2 linked regions of the Stappia indica genome follow. The protein of the gene in region 2 binds, or shares a complex with, the protein of the main gene of each other region. Links are inferred from orthologs where the notes say so. Each region holds a gene or a part of one and is shown on either strand. Other genes may lie near its edges.

Evidence for each region.
Region 1: the proteins of uvrB (region 2) and GH266_RS06610 are in contact, whole or in part, in a crystal structure (PDB 7EGT), measured with the Thermus thermophilus proteins. The link is inferred for Stappia indica from one-to-one orthologs. Residues at the interface, in WP_096411307.1 of Thermus thermophilus: Glu23, Leu25, Arg26, Asp27, Gly28, Glu29, Arg30, Phe31, Arg55, Glu326, Asp327, Phe328, Glu379, Ser382, Gln383, His398, Gly400, Arg401; in WP_096412145.1 of Thermus thermophilus: His654, Arg656, Phe657, Gln666, Asp668, Glu669, Lys680, Arg681, Leu682, Ser683, Lys685, Tyr686, Ala687.

Annotation. Positions count from the first base shown.
Region 1 is NZ_CP046908.1:1,380,223-1,388,004, forward strand. Bases 1,734-4,817 are described here. They hold GH266_RS06610 (ATP-dependent helicase), read right to left. Parts: upstream 4,474-4,817; coding sequence 1,993-4,473; downstream 1,734-1,992. Other genes in these bases: GH266_RS06605 (50S ribosomal protein L11 methyltransferase), read right to left, coding at 1,734-1,897; GH266_RS06615 (methyl-accepting chemotaxis protein), read right to left, coding at 4,651-4,817. In the rest of the region: GH266_RS06595 (aminopeptidase P family protein), read right to left, coding at 1-426; GH266_RS06600 (hypothetical protein), read left to right, coding at 693-917; more of GH266_RS06605, read right to left, coding at 1,007-1,733; more of GH266_RS06615, read right to left, coding at 4,818-6,978; NAD-dependent DNA ligase LigA, read right to left, coding at 7,154-7,782. UniProt on the Escherichia coli protein: A helicase with DNA-dependent ATPase activity. Unwinds DNA duplexes with 3'-5' polarity. Translocates on single-stranded DNA with 3'-5' polarity. Initiates unwinding more efficiently from a nicked substrate than double-stranded DNA.
Region 2 is NZ_CP046908.1:4,593,730-4,601,661, forward strand. Bases 1,966-5,199 are described here. They hold uvrB (excinuclease ABC subunit UvrB), read right to left. Parts: upstream 4,881-5,199; coding sequence 2,166-4,880; downstream 1,966-2,165. Also shown: GH266_RS21065 (S9 family peptidase), read right to left, coding at 1-1,025; ATP-dependent Clp protease adapter ClpS, read left to right, coding at 1,145-1,450; GH266_RS21075 (PAAR domain-containing protein), read right to left, coding at 1,487-1,735; GH266_RS21085 (nuclear transport factor 2 family protein), read left to right, coding at 5,210-5,620; GH266_RS21090 (MerR family transcriptional regulator), read left to right, coding at 5,620-6,051; GH266_RS21095 (carboxymuconolactone decarboxylase family protein), read left to right, coding at 6,048-6,431; GH266_RS21100 (Rdx family protein), read right to left, coding at 6,483-6,782; GH266_RS21105 (hypothetical protein), read left to right, coding at 7,105-7,476; GH266_RS21110 (ArsR/SmtB family transcription factor), read right to left, coding at 7,521-7,859; GH266_RS21115 (alpha/beta fold hydrolase), read left to right, coding at 7,925-7,932. UniProt on the Escherichia coli protein: The UvrABC repair system catalyzes the recognition and processing of DNA lesions. A damage recognition complex composed of 2 UvrA and 2 UvrB subunits scans DNA for abnormalities.

The sequences.
Region 1 (7,782 bases), 3.2 Mb from region 2 along the record:
CGCTCCGGCCCTGGCGCAGGCCTCGGCAAGCCGCTTGGCACCGTTCACCGTGTGCAGCATCGGGTCGTAGCCGAGCTTCTGGCCCGGCTGCAGCTTGTCCGCCAGCCACTCGGACGGCGGCGTCTCGATCAGGTGCATCGGATGGAAAACGCCGGTGTCCACCTGCTCGCGCACCTGGATCGTGTAGCGCCCGTCGACGAAGATCGCGGCCTCGCCAGCCAGCACCACGGCCATGCCGGCCGATCCGGCAAAGCCGGTCAGCCAGGACAGCCGCGCGTCGCTGGGCGGCACATATTCGCCCTGATGCGCGTCGGCGCGCGGGATGAGGAAACCGTCGAGGCCCCTGCGGGCCAGCTCGCGCCGCAGCGCCGCGCAACGCGCGGAACCGACGGACGGGTCGATGACATTGTCGAAGGACTGGAACATGCGACGACGCTAGCGCCAAAGCCGGCGGCGCGAAAGGGCGTTGAGTGCACGCCCGGGCCGCTTTTGCACATGCGGAAGGCAGGCTTTCGCCGAGGATTTCGGCATCTGCTCTGCTGCATTGCAAAATAATGAATTCGCACATGCAGCAATCGCAGCACTGCCATGCACTTATGGCGCTTTTCGCATGGCCCGGCACTCCCCATACTCTGTCTCGAGAGTTTGAGGGAGGAAGCTCTATCTAGAGACCTCGAACCGGAGATAAGACCATGGCCATTGCCACCACGACCACCACCGCCATCTCGGGCGTATCGCGCAGCTCTTCCAAGAGCGTGTTCCGCAAGGCGCTCGACTCGATGATCACCGCTCGTGAGCGTCAGGCTCGCCGCTATGTGAACGGCTACCTTCTGTCGCTCGACGACGCCACGCTCGCCGCCTACGGCTACGATCGTGCCGATCTGGAGCGCAACAGCTCGCTGACCTCCGCGTTCTGATACGCTGGTCACAGAGTTTCATTGAAAACGGGCCCGGCGGTTCCTCCGCCGGGCCCGTTTCTCGTTGTGCATCGGGATTTGGCAGGGCGTCAGCCCTCGTGGCGACCGCGCACCAGCGTCAGCGTCAGCCAGCCGTCGCGGTTCTGCCGGCGCACCAGGTGGAACCCTTGCAGGCCATAGGCGAACAGGATGCGCGGACCGTCCTCCACGCGCAGGCCCGACAGGACCAGCGTCGCCGAGCGGGTCATGCGCGCCGAAAGACCGGCAGCCATGCGCATCAGGGGCCGGGCGAGGATATTCGCCACCACCAGATCGAAAGGACCGGCCTCCGCGAAGATGCGGCTGTCGACGCCGGCCGCCGTCGCCGTGCGCACCAGGTTGCCGGCGAGATTGTGGACCGCATTGGCGCGCGCGGTGATCGTCGCCACCGGGTCGATGTCTGTCGCCAGCACCGGCTGGCGGGACAGCCGCGCCATGGCGATGGCCAGGACGCCGGTACCGGTGCCCAGATCCAGCATCCGCTCATAGGACCGGCGGGTCAGCAGCCGGTCGATCTCGATCAGGCAGCCCGCGGTCGTCCCGTGATGGCCGGTGCCGAAGGCGAGCGCGGCCTCGATCTCGATGGAAATGCCGGCGAGCGGACGCTTCGCGCGGTCGTGCGAGCCGTGGATGAAGAAACGGCCCGCCTGCACCGGCGACAGGCCTTCCAGGCTCTTCTCCACCCAGTTGATGTCTTCCAGTTCCACCGCCTCGACCGGCGCGGCAAAGGCATCCGCGCCCAGCCGGTCCTTGACCAGCTCGGCGGCTTCCCCCTCGCTCATGTCGAACAGCAGGATCTCGGCGGTCCAGTCCCGCCCGTCCGCCGACGCTTCGAAGACCGTCACCGGATTGCCGTCGTCCTCGAAGTCGCGCGACAGCAGCTCGTAGATGCGCTTCGCCTCGATCTCGGGGGCGGTGATGCGGACGCGGATGGTGGACATGATCTCTCCGGAGACAGGAAACGGCGCACGCCCTATAGCGCCCGAAAGCAGGGGGCATCAATCGCATTCGCGCTGGATGGGGAAACGCGCGCCGCTCAGTGCCGCTCGACGAAGCTGTCGAGCACCTTCTTGCGCCCCGCCTTGTCGAACTGGACTGTCAGCTTGTTGCCCTCGATGCCGACGATCTCGCCATAGCCGAACTTCAGGTGGAACACCCGCTCGCCCATGTCGAACGCCGACGGCGCATCGGACACCGACTTGGCGACCAACTCGCCCTCGATCATCCGCGGGCCTCCGGACTGCCCGCCCGACTGCCTGCCGCCGGCCGATCCCATCCGCCCGGCGAACCCGCCGCTGCTGGAGCTACCCTGTGCCTGCGAACGCTGCGCCCGCTGCCAGCCCGGCGTCGAGTAGCTCGACTTGAAGGGATCGCGCGTGTCGAAGCGGCTGGCGCCGTATCCCCCGCCGCCATAGCCGCCGTAATTGCTCGACGGCTCGACCACATCGACGTGATCGGCCGGCAATTCGTCGAGGAAGCGCGAGGGGATGGAGCTCTGCCACATGCCGTGGATGCGCCGGTTGGAGGCGAACCAGATCTTCGCCCGCCGCCGCGCCCTCGTGATGCCCACATAGGCGAGCCGGCGCTCTTCCTCCAGCCCCGCGCGGCCGCTCTCGTCGAGCGCGCGCTGATGCGGGAAGAGGCCCTCCTCCAAGCCGGGGAGGAACACCGTGTCGAACTCCAGGCCCTTGGCCGAGTGCAGCGTCATGATCGACACCGCGTCGTTGTTGCCGTCCGCGTCCCGGTCCATGACCAGCGCGACATGCTCCAGGAACCCGGCGAGCGATTCGTACTCGTCCATCGAGCGGACGAGCTCCTTCAGGTTGTCGAGCCGGCCCGGCGCTTCCGCCGAGCGGTCGTTGCGCCACATCTCGGTGTAGCCGCTCTCGTCGAGGATGATCTCGGCCAGCTCCGTATGCGACATAGCCGGCACCAGGTCGCGCCAGCGGTCGAAATCGGCCAGCAGCATGCGCAGCGTCGTGCGCGCCTTCGGCTTCAGTTCCTCGGTCTGGCACAGGTCCGAAGCCGCCTGCATGAGCGGGATGCGGTTCGCCCGCGCATAGGCATGAACCAGCTTCAGGCTGGCCTCGCCGAGGCCGCGCTTGGGCGTGTTGACGATGCGCTCGAAGGCGAGATCGTCGGCCGGCTGCACGACGCAGCGGAAATAGGCCATCGCATCGCGGATCTCCATGCGCTCGTAGAAGCGCGGGCCGCCGACCACCCGGTAGTTGACGCCGAGCGTGACGAACCGATCCTCGAACTCGCGCATCTGGAACGACGCGCGCACCAGGATCGCCATGCTCTCGAGGCTGTGCCCCTTGGACTGCAGCGACTCGATCTCGTCGCCGATGGCGCGGGCCTCTTCCTCGGAGTCCCAGGCGGCGGCGACGCTGACGCGCAGTTCCTCGCCGTCCGGGTCCACCACATCGGTGAACAGCGTCTTGCCCAGGCGCCCCTCGTTATGGGCGATCAGATGCGAGGCGGCGGCCAGGATATGGCTGGTCGAGCGGTAGTTGCGCTCCAGCCGGATCACCTTGGCGCCGGGAAAGTCGTGGTCGAAGCGCAGGATGTTGTCGACCTCGGCCCCGCGCCAGCCGTAGATCGACTGATCGTCGTCGCCGACGCAGCAGATGTTGCGGTTGCCCTGCGCCAGCAGCCGCAGGAACAGGTACTGCGCGATGTTGGTGTCCTGGTACTCGTCCACCAGCATGAAGCGGAAGCGGTTCTGGTACTCGCCCAGCACGTCCGGATTGTTGCGGAACAGCGTGATCACATGCAGCAGCAGGTCGCCGAAATCGGCGGCATTGAGGATCGACAGCCGCTCCTGATACTGCTCGTAGAGCGCCCGGCCCTTGCCGTTGCCGAAGGAGCGCGCCTCGCCCTCCGGCACCTGGTCGGGCGTCAGGCCGCGGTTCTTCCAGCCATCCAACTGGCTGGCGAAGGCGCGCGCCGTCCAGCGCTTGTCGTCCAGCCCCTCCGCCTGGATGATCTGCTTGATCAGGCGGATCTGGTCGTCGGTATCGAGGATCGAGAATCCGGATTTCAGGCCGACCAGCTCGGCGTGCCGGCGCAGGATCTTGACGCAGATCGAGTGGAACGTGCCGAGCCACGGCATGCCTTCCGCGCTGTCGCCGATCAGCCGCTCGATCCGCTCCTTCATCTCGCGGGCGGCCTTGTTGGTGAAGGTCACCGCCAGGATCTGGCTCGGAAAGGCCCGCCGCGTCGCCAGGATATGGCCGATGCGCGTGGTCAGGACGCGGGTCTTGCCCGTTCCCGCCCCCGCCAGCACCAGGACCGGGCCGTCCAGCGTCTCGACCGCCTCGCGCTGCTCCGGGTTCAGCCCGTCGAGATAGGAGCCGGGTTCGGGCGTCCGCGGCCCGAGCGCTGCACGCGCGCGCGCGGCAATGCCGCTGCCGCCGCCCGGCCGCTCCAGACCGCCGCCCCGCGCGTCATGCTCCGCCTGCCCCGGTGCGGAGCCTTGGGGGAACTGTCGGGTATCGGCAGGATGATTGGCCATGCGGGAGAGTGTCTCGACGGGTCTGGGTCACGGATCTGACATCGCGCGGACCGTTGGCACCCGCGATTCTGTTCTCTCTTTGGACCATATATAGCAGCTTGTCCCGTCAATTGGAGGGGCGCAATTGCTCGCGCCCCTCCCTCTTGGCTTTTGACGCCTTTGTTATTCGAAAAACGATCAGGCCGCGACGAGCGCCACCAGTGCCGGCGCGGGCTGCTCGAAGCGCAGCGTGTAGCGCCCGCCCTCGCCCCCGGCGACGATGGCCGCAAGCACCTGCCCGTCTGCGAGCTGCAGCTTGACGGCCTGCCGGAGCTCCAGCCGGGCCGAGGCGGAAACGGCGGCCTGATGCACATCCGCCTCGTCCACCCGCGCCCGGTAGCGACGCCCCAGCGCGGTGACGACGACCGCCTCGCGCATTTGCGCATGCACCTGCGCGCGCCGTGCCGCAAGATCGACCGCGATGTCGGCGAGGAAGGTCTCCACCTCGCCGGCGAGTTGCTGCGTCACCTCGGCAAGGCTGGAGGACACCGCGCTGACATTGCCGGCAAACTGCGCGGTGCGCTCGATCGCCGAGGTCACCGAGGTGACGTTGTCCGCCACCGCATCGGTGCCGTCCGAGGCGGCGATGACGGAGTTGGCGATCTCCTGCGTTGCCGCGCGCTGCTCCTCCACCGCGCCGGCGATGGTGGTTGTCAGCTCGCGGATATTGGCCATCACACCGGCGATCTCTCCGATCGAGCCGACCGCGCCGCGCGTCGAGGCCTGGATGCCGGTGACCTGCGCGGCGATGTCTTCCGTCGCCTTGGCGGTCTGGCCGGCAAGGTTCTTCACTTCCGCCGCGACGACGGCAAAGCCCTTGCCCGCCTCGCCGGCGCGCGCCGCCTCGATCGTGGCATTGAGCGCCAGCAGGTTGGTCTGTTCGGCGATGTCGCGGATCAGGTTGACCACCGAACCGATCTGCTCGGCCGCCTGCGAAAGCGAAGCGACATCGGCGTTGGTCAGTTGCGCCCGTTCGGCGGCCGAGGCCATCAGGTCGCTTGCCTTGGAGGTCTGCTCGGCGATCTCGCGGATCGAGGCGGACAGTTCCTCCGCCGCCGCCGCGACCACCTGGATATTGCCGGAGGCCGTCTGGGTGGCATGGCTCGCGGCGGACGCGTCGCACGCAGCTCCGCTTGCGCCTTCCTCCAGCGTCTCGGCCGAGGAGCGCATGTCGCCGGCCTTGGCCCCTGCCGTCGACAGCGTCGACGAGACGCTGCTGCGGAAGCCCGCGATCATCGTCTCGATGGCCGACTGCCGGTCCCGTTCGCGCAGGCGTTCCTCCTGCAGGCTGTGTTCCAGCTCGATGCGCTCGATGGCATTCTCGCGGAAGATCTCCACCGCCCCCGCCATCGCGCCGATCTCGTCCCGGCGCGCGACGCTCGTCACCTCGACGCCCGTGTCGTTGGCCGCAAGCCGGCGCATGACGCCGACCAGCTCCGCCAGCGGCGGCACGATGGAGCGGTAGACGCCGGCGAAGATCACCGCCATGACGACGACCAGCCCGGCAACGAGCCCGAGCTGCCAGAGGAAGGCGCGCTGGCCGTCCGCCGCCCGCTGCGAGGCTGCAACGAAGATCTGTCCGGCAACCTCGTCCTCCACCTCTTTCAGCAGGTCGATGCGCGCCGTGCTGACCGCGAACCACTTCGCTCCGCTGACCGCGGACACGTCCCCGCCGAACGGCGCGGAGACGGCGATCTGCCTCAGCCCGTCGATCTCCTTGGCGGCCGCGCCGGACAGAGCGGTTTCGTAAGCGGAGAGCATCTGCGGCGACGCGTAGCGGCGAAAGGTCTCGAGCGAGGCCTCCTGCATGGCGCCGAGGCGAATGAAATTGCGGTAGACGGCCTCGCCGAAGCTCCCCGAACCGAAGCCGACGGCGCCGGTGGCGCGCTCGAGGCCCGCTCGCTCCTTCGCCTGCAGCAGCGCAATATACGCAAGGACCGGGCGCAGCGTGTCGCCAGCGCTGATGAGCGTCGGCATGCCGCCGACCATGTCGAGCAGGTTGCCGATGACGGGCGTGTAATAGGCGCCGACGTCGGAGCTCTCCAGCCGCAGCGCGTCGATATCCGCGCGCACCCGCGAAAGGTCCTGAAGCGTCTTCGCCGCCGCGTCGCGGGCGCGAGTGAACCCGTCGGTCTCGATCCGGCCCGTCGCCTCGCCGATGCGGGCGAGATAGCGCGCGATCGCAGCGTCGGTCGCCTGGCGCTGGCCGGCGATCCCGTCGGCAAACGAGACGCCCTTCGACCCCACGAAGCCGGAAGACATCCCGCGCTCCTTCTGAAGCTGATGCACGGCCTCGGAAATCACCGGCGCAATGTCCAGCACCTCGGCGACGAAGCGTTCCTCGCGCACCTGCGCAAACCGCCCCGAAAGCTCGATGAAACTGACGAGCAGCAGACCGAGAAGCGGAAGGGCGCCGAGCAGAATGAGCCGCAAACCGATAGACCGGTTCACAAATCCAGAAAACATGTTCCACTCTCCAAATATCGAACGAAAGCTCATTTGAGAGCGATAGTCGATATTTGGAGTTGAAACTTTGTTACAGATACAAGACGAGATCGAATGAAGAGCAGAAAAACCGAATAAAAATCAAGATTACGTACTCGTACCTATGGATCTTATACTTAAGTCAATTTGACGCAGGTCAGCCTCCCGCCATCTCGATCCAGGCATCCTCGTCGATGACGTCGAGGCCCAGTTCCTCGGCTTTCTTCAGCTTGGAGCCGGCGCCGGGACCGGCGATCACGAGGTCGGTCTTCTTCGACACCGAGCCGGAAACTTTCGCCCCCATCGCCTCGGCGCGCGCCTTGGCCTCGTCGCGGCTCATCTTCTCCAGCGTGCCGGTGAAGACCAGCGTCTTGCCGGCGACCGGGCTGGCGCTCGCCTCCACCCGCTCCATCGACTGCGGCCGGATCTGCGCCAGCAGCGCGTCGAGTGCCCCGCGGTTGTGGTCCTCGGCGAAGAACTCGACCACCGCCCGTGCCACCGTCTCGCCGATGCCGTCGATGTCCATCAGTTCGGCGAAGGCATCGGAGGCGGGATCGGCCGCCGCCTGCATCGCCGTGCGGAAGGTCTCCCAGTCGAGATAGTGGCGGGCCAGCAGCTTGGCGTTGCCCTCGCCGACATGGCGGATGCCGAGCGCGAAGATCACCCGGTTGAGCGACATCTCGCGCCGCGCGTCGATGGCAGCGAAGAGGTTGGCAGCGCTCGTCTCGCCCCAGCCGTCGCGGTTCCTCAGCTTGATCAGCGGCGAGGCGGCATCCCGCTCCGCCA
Region 2 (7,932 bases):
ACGTCCCGCCAGGCGTCCGGACCGGCGCCCGCACGCAACTCGGCGAGCGGGAGGCTCATGACGCGGAAGTCCTCGGCGCCGCCGTGATTGGTCAGCAGCAGCAGCGTGTCGCCGCCGTCGTCCTCCACCGAATACTCGGTGCCGGTCGCGCGCGGGGCCACCGTGAGCGGCGCTTCCAGCGGCGCGTCGGCCGGGATCAGGCGGACCTCGGACGTCTCGTGGTCGTGGATGTCGATCGTCAGGAAGCGGCCGGACTGGGTCTTGCCGATGCCCATGAAGAAGCCCGGATCGGCCTCCTCATAGACCAGCACGTCGCCGGCCGGATCTGTGCCGACCTCATGCCGGAACAGCTTCGACGGCCGGTGGTTGGCGTCGAGCCGCACATAGAAGAGATAGCGGCCGCAGGCGGACCACTCGCCACCGCCGCCCGTGTCCTCGATCCGCTGGTCGAGATCGCGCCCGCTGGCGAGGTCCCGCACCAGGAGGGTGTAGAACTCCGAGCCCTTGTCGTCGAAGGCCCAGGCAAGACGCGAATGGTCGGGCGAGTGCGATGCGCCGCCGAGGCGGAAATAGGCCTTGCCCGCCGCCTCCTTGTCGCCGTCGATCAGGATCTCCTCGGCCTCGCCGCCGCGCTCGGCCACCTCGCGCGCCATGCGCACGAGGCGCGGATGCTGCCCGCCGGCCACATAGGCGAAGCCGTAGGCATAGGGCCCGTCGGCCATCGGCACGCTGCTGTCGTCTTCCTTGATCCGCCCCTTCATCTCGGCGAACAGCGTCTCCTGCAGGCCCTTCGTGTCGGCCATGCCGGCTTCCAGATGGGCGTTCTCCGCCTCCAGATAGGCGCGGATGGCGGGGTCGAGCGTGTCGGGCGCGCGCATCACCTCCTGCCAGTTCTCCGCACGGAGCCAGTGGTAGGGATCCTCCCGGACGATGCCGTGGGCCGTCAGGGTGAGGGGGCGCTGGTCCGCCCGCGGCGCCGGCGCAGCCGCAGCATCGGAAAGGGGGCTATTGGGTGTCTTCAACATGGAGCGGAGGTAGGCGCTTTCATGGGCCTTGGCAAGGGCGGCGGCGTGTCGCGGAAGGGCAGGGCGTCATTCGTTGCAACCGGTGCACAAGCGCGGCGCCGTGTGATAAAAGCGCGGCCATGAGCGACCGATCCACAACGCTGCAGCCGTCCGCGAAGACCCGGACGGAGCGCCCGCGCCTGTACAAGGTGCTGCTTCTCAACGACGACTTCACGCCGCGCGAATTCGTCGTGGCGGTGCTCGCCTCCGAGTTCCGCATGAGCGAGGACGAAGCGGTGCGGGTGATGATCACCGCCCATCAGCAGGGCGTATGCGTCGTTGCCGTCTTTCCGCGCGATGTCGCCGAGACCAAGGCGACCCGTGCAACCGAGGCGGGGCGCGCCAACGGCTTTCCGCTGCGTTTCGAGACCGAGCCGGAGACCTGACCGGTCAGCGGGCACAGGGCCCGTCTGTTTGCGGGATCACTGCGGCGGGCAGACGACGTCTCCGGCGCGCATCGCGCCCGCACCGCCGACCGTCACATCGGACGAGCCCGCGGCAACGCACCCTTCCGCCGGCGCGACGAACCGCACGGCCGGCTCGCCTTCCACGAAGACGCCCGGGACCGGCTCGAACAGGCCGGGCGGGCACGCCGCCACATCCGACAGGCGCAGTGCCGGACGACCGTTGATCGTCACCGACGAGGCGCCCGTCACCGCGCAGGCCGGCATGTCCTGCGCCGCCGCGGGCAGCGCTGGGAGTAGTAGCGTGAGGACGAACGTGATCCAGACGCCGGTGGCGAGGCTCTGTAGATTTGGGTCACGCCTTTGGCGCGACTGATTTGCTGGATGCCGGATCACGCGATGGCGCCTTCGCGCCACGCGGTCCGGCATGACGGAGCGGATATGGACCGCAGGGTGCTCTGTCGATACAACTTTCAACTCGCTATGGTTGTTGTGTCGGGCGAGGCAAATGACAGCCTATGTCTATATTCTGACAGGCAGCCGCGCAGGAATGTCGCGATCTCGTATCATACTTCTGAGGCCGTCATGCCGGACGGCCTGCGGCGTAGCCGCATGGCCAGATCCGGCATCCAGATATCAGTGCCGGCAACGCCCGCACATCAATCTCCAACACGATCAGAAGGCCGTCGCTGCTGCCTCACCGCCCCGGGCGACCGCTCTTCTTCGGGCGGCCGCGGCGCTGGCGCTCTTCCGCAGGATCCTCATAGGACCCCGCGCCGATCTTGCCGCGCACGACCGGCTTGACGTCTTCTTCCGGAGAACTGCCGGGCCTCTTCGGCAGCGCGCCCTTTGACAGCGGCACCTCGGTGCGTCCGACGGTCATCTCGTCGAGCGTATTCTTCCGCACTTTCGAGGCGTTGGGCAAGTTGGCGCTGGCGCCGTATTTCTTCTCGCCCCGGAAACCGCCGCTGCGATCCTCCACCGCCGACTGGCGGGCCAGCGGATCGTCGGCCAGCGCCAGTTCCGTCTCCTGCAGCCGCTTGATCTCGTCGCGCAGCCGCGCGGCCGTCTCGAACTCCAGGTCCGCGGCCGCCTCGCGCATCTTCTTCTCGAGGTCCTCGATATGCGCCTTGAGATTGTGGCCGACCAGGTTGCCGCTCTCGGCGAAACCGGCATCGACCGTGACGTGGTCCTGCTCGTAGACCGACTGCAGGATGTCGCCGATGGACCGGCGCACGGTCTCCGGCGTGATGCCGTGCTCGGCGTTGTACGCCTCCTGCTTCTCGCGGCGACGGTTGGTCTCCGCGATCGCCCGCTCCATCGAGCCGGTCATCCGGTCGGCATAGAGCACCACCCGCCCGTCGACGTTTCGCGCCGCGCGGCCGATGGTCTGGACCAGCGAGGTCTCGGAGCGCAGGAAGCCCTCCTTGTCGGCGTCGAGAATGGCGACCAGCCCGCATTCGGGAATGTCGAGACCTTCGCGCAGCAGGTTGATGCCGACCAGCACGTCGAAGGCGCCGAGCCGCAGGTCGCGGATGATCTCGATGCGCTCCAGCGTGTCGATGTCGGAATGCATGTAGCGCACGCGCACGCCGTTCTCGTGCAGGTATTCGGTCAGGTCCTCGGCCATGCGCTTGGTCAGCACGGTGACGAGCGTGCGGTAGCCCTTGGCCGCGACCGCGCGCACTTCGCCCAGCAGGTCGTCGACCTGCGAGGAGGCGGGGCGGATGTCGATCTGCGGATCGACGAGACCGGTCGGGCGAATGACCTGTTCGGCGAAGACGCCGCCGGCCTCCTCCATCTCCCAGGAACTGGGCGTCGCCGACACGCACACCGTCTGCGGCCGCATCGCGTCCCATTCCTCGAAGCGCAGCGGCCGGTTGTCCATGCAGGAGGGCAGGCGGAAGCCGTATTCCGCCAGCGTCGCCTTGCGGCGGAAGTCGCCGCGATACATGGCGCCGATCTGCGGAATGGTGACATGGCTCTCGTCTGCGAAGACCAGCGCATTGTCCGGCAGGTATTCGAACAGGGTCGGCGGCGGCTCGCCGGGATTGCGGCCCGTCAGGTAGCGCGAATAGTTCTCGATGCCGGCGCAGGAGCCGGTCGCCTCCAGCATCTCCAGGTCGAACAGCGTGCGCTGCTCCAGCCGCTGCGCTTCCAGCAGCCGGCCGTGGGCGTTCAGCTCTTCCAGTCGCTGCACCAGCTCCGACTTGATCGACTTGACCGCCTGGGCCAGCGTCGGCTTCGGCGTCACGTAGTGCGAGTTGGCGTAGATCTTGACGCTTTTCATCTCCGCCGACTTCTGCCCGGTCAGCGGGTCGAACTCGGTGATCGCCTCGATCTCGTCGCCGAACATCGAGATGCGCCAGGCCCTGTCCTCGTAGTGGGCAGGGAAGATCTCGACCGTATCGCCGCGCACCCGGAAGGTGCCGCGCTGGAACGCCGCATCGTTGCGCTTGTATTGCAGCGCCACCAGATCGGCGAGCAACTGGCGCTGATCCATGCGCTCGCCCACCTCGATGGCGAAGGTCATCGCCGTATAGGTCTCGACCGAGCCGATACCGTAGATGCAGGACACCGAGGCGACGATGATCACGTCGTCGCGCTCCAGCAGCGCCCGGGTGGCCGAGTGGCGCATCCGGTCGATCTGCTCGTTCACCGAGCTTTCCTTCTCGATATAGGTGTCGGTGCGCGGGACGTAGGCTTCCGGCTGGTAATAGTCGTAATAGGAGACGAAATATTCGACCGCATTGTCCGGGAAGAACGACTTGAACTCGCCGTAGAGCTGCGCGGCCAGCGTCTTGTTCGGCGCCAGGATCAGCGCCGGGCGTTGGGTGCGGGAGATGACTTGCGCCATCGTGTAGGTCTTGCCCGAGCCGGTGACGCCGAGCAGCACCTGCGTCTTGTCCTGGTTCTCCAGACCCTCGACCAGATCGGCGATGGCGGTGGGCTGGTCGCCGCGCGGCTCGTATTCGGAAACGAGCTTGATCGGGATGCCGCCTTCGGACTTCGCCGGCCGCTCCGGGCGGTGCGGCACCCAGGCGACGCCGTTCTTGTGCAACGGATTGCCTGAGGTGATCAGGTCGGTGAGCGCCTGCACCGTCGCGGTGTGCCCCGTGGTGCCGTCCGACATTTCCGGCGCCGGCTTCTTGCCTTTGCGCGCCTTCTTCGTCTCCGCCACCTGCTTGGCCAGCAGCGCCTCGGCCTCTTCCAGGCTCATGTCCAGCCCGGCGACGGGATTGAGCCCGCCGGCCGCGCGCTCGCGCGGATTGCTGGTCGCGCCCATGGAGGTGCCGCGCGCCGAGCGCGCCGGCTTGGCCTGCTTCGCGGCGGGGCGCTCCTTGCCCTTCTCCGCCGGTGCCGGCTCGTCCTCGGTAAGCTGCCGCGCCCAATCGGAAACCGGACCGGTCAGCGGCGCGCCCTCGAAGGCAGCCTGCGGCGCCTCGCCGAAACCTTGCGGCGCGGCATCGTCACGGGCAGTTCCGTCGTCGGCACGCGCCTTGTCCGGTTTGCCGGTGGAAGACGCGGAAGAAGGGGAGGAGGAAGAGGGTCGCTTGGCCATGGCGGCAATATGGTCCCAAAGCCGCGTTTCGGAAACCCCGTGTTCCGGCTTTGTCCGGCGAAAACCCGCATCATGCTGACATAACGGTGTCAGGAGGGGCTGGATTGAGATTTTCCTCTTGACCTGGAGCGCGCTCCAGCTCCCAGGGTCCGAGGCTGGTTCCAACAGGAGACAGCTCCATGAGCGTTATTGAAGCGTTTTTCTCGGCCCTGACGAGCGGCGATGTGGAGAAGGTTCTGCCGTTCATCGCAGCAGACGCGACCATCGTCGGGGTTCGCGCGACATCCGATCCGCGCCTGCCGATCTACGGCACCTATCACGGACAGGAGGGGATGCGGGCCTTCCTTGGAGAACTGCGAGCGGCCTTCGAAACGGAGGCCTTCGAGGTCGAGGATTTTCTGGAAAGCCCAAAGCTCGGCTTCGCATCGGGGCACTTCCGGCACCGTGTCCGCCACACCGGGCGCTTGTTCGTGTCCACTTGGGCCTTGCGAGCGAAGCTGTGCGACGGGAAGATCGAGCATTATCTGTTTTTCGAGGACACGGCCCGGCTGGAAGCGGCCTTCGGGGTGTCGACGGCGGAGGCTGCGTGATGATGATAGGCGACCTGTCGCAGCGGACCGGCCTGAGCGTCGATACCCTGCGCTACTACGAGAAGATCGGGCTCATTCCCGCGCCGCTGCGCGATTCCGGCGGGCGGCGGGTCTATGACACGGCGATCCTCGGCTGGCTCGATTTCCTCGACCGGCTGAAGGCGACCGGGCTCGGCATGCGCGACCGCCTGCGCTATGCGGACCTGCGCACCCACCCCGGCGTTGCCTCGGTGCGCGAACGCCGCGAGATGCTGGAGCAGCATCGCGAAAAGGTCGCGGCCGATCTGGAGCGCCTGGGCGAAACGTTGAAGCTGCTCGACGACAAGGTTGATCTCTATCGCCGGATCGAGAGCGGAGAGATCGACGACCCGGTCGCTCCGCTCGGCGAGGCGCTGTCGTCCAAGGCATCCCATCGGGGGAGGGCATCATGAGCGCCGCTTTGGAGAGAGGGCGGGACCTCGCCGCACGGCTGAACCCGGACCTCGAAGCCGTGCTCGCCGAGCGCTACGACGATCTGCTCCCGGGTTTCGCAGAAAGCCTGATCGAATGGGCCTATGGCCGCCACTATGCGCGCGGAGGGCTCGATCTGAAGACGCGCCAGCTTTGCACGGTCGCTGCGTTGACGGTTCTGGGCGGCCAGACAGGCCCGCAACTCAAGATCAACATCGAGCACACGCTCGCCGCCGGCGCCAGCCGTACGGAGATCATCGAGGCGATCTGGCAGATGGCCGTCTACGGCGGACTGCCCGCCGCCATCAACGGCCTCAATTCAGCACGGGAGGTCTTTCAGGCGGCGGACCGCGACGGATAGACCGCCCGGCGACATCCTGACGTGTGGCTCGTTCGGGTGAGCGTCTCCCGCTCACCCGTCTCCCTTGTGTCCGTCATTGTGGCCGAGGCTCATGTCCGGCCAGACGAGGTCGCGCACCCGCGCCTTCAGGACCTTCGCCTCGGGAAAGCCGCCGTCCGCCTTGCGGTCCCATATGGTCGTGCCGTCGCAGGTGATGGTGAAGGTCCCGCCGGTGCCGGGCACCAGCGTCACGGAGCCGATCTCCTCTGAAAAGGTCGAGAGCAGCTCCTGTGCCATCCATGCGGCGCGCAGCATCCAGTTGCACTGGCGGCAATAGGTGATCGTCAGGGCGGGCTTTTGCATTTCGGTCATCGGTTTCCGGCAGAAATCAGGGACGGGGGAGGGGCGGCGGGATAGGCTCCGCCGGCTCGTGCGGCGGTCCCTGCGGCCGCGGCTCTGGCTGACGCCATTATCGCGCCGAGCGGCGCCGGGGCAAGCCTTGCAGCGAGACAAGTCGGGATGCCTTGCCATCTGGCGCTTCCCGCGCTCGGGAAAGGCGATCCGGGACAGGCGGCGCTGTTGATGGCGAGGATGCGGGGCAGGCAACCTGCGCCGCGCTACCTCATTTGGGTGACGCGGCGAGGGAGGGCATCGGCGAAAGGAAAGGCGTTGTCCCTCCACTGGAGCTTTCGCCATGAAGAACCTCGTGCTTACCGCGGCTCTCTCGCTTGCCATGCTGACTGTCGCGCCTGTCGTCTTTGCCCCTGTCTCGACCGAGGCGTCCGCCCGTCTGGAATGCGTGGCCCGGAGCCACGCCGCCAGAGGGCCGTCCCGCCGCGACAAGCTACGGGCGCAGAATGGCGCCATCAACGCCTGGGAGCGGGAGGCCCGCCGTCGCTATGGCATCCGGTTCAACGATTTCGGCTACGCGATCAACAAGAACTCCAATGGCTGCAAGTCCAACGGCCGTGAATATGTCTGCGTCGTGAGTGCGGTCGCTTGCGCGAAGGGGAGAACGCGCCCGCGCCCTTCCCGTCCCTCGATCAGCGGAACGCAAACCCAGTAGGGCTGGAGCGCGAGCCCGCCTATGTCCCGGTTCGGGCGCGCGCCTCACGCGCCGAGGTCTCGCCCGAGCCAGGCGAGGAAGTCGCGGATCGCCGCCTCGTCGCGGCGGCAATAGGACCATTTTCCCTGCCGCCGGACGGTGAGAAACCCCGCCTGCCGCAACAGGTCGAGATGCCGGCTTGCGGTCGGCTGGGCGATCCCCAGAGCCTCCGCGATCAGTGTCATGCAGACGCCGAAGGCGACCGGATCCGCCGAAACCTGCCCGGAAAAATGCGCCGCCGGATCCCGCAACAGGCGCAGGATCGTCATGCGCACGTCGCTGGAAATCGCCCGCAACTGTGCCTCTCGCAGGGTATCGGCCGGGGCTGGGGTTGCATCATTCATGCACCTGATCATATAGTCATTTCGCTAAATGTAAATATGATGGCTTGGCCAGGGAGGGCCGGTTGATGCGTCT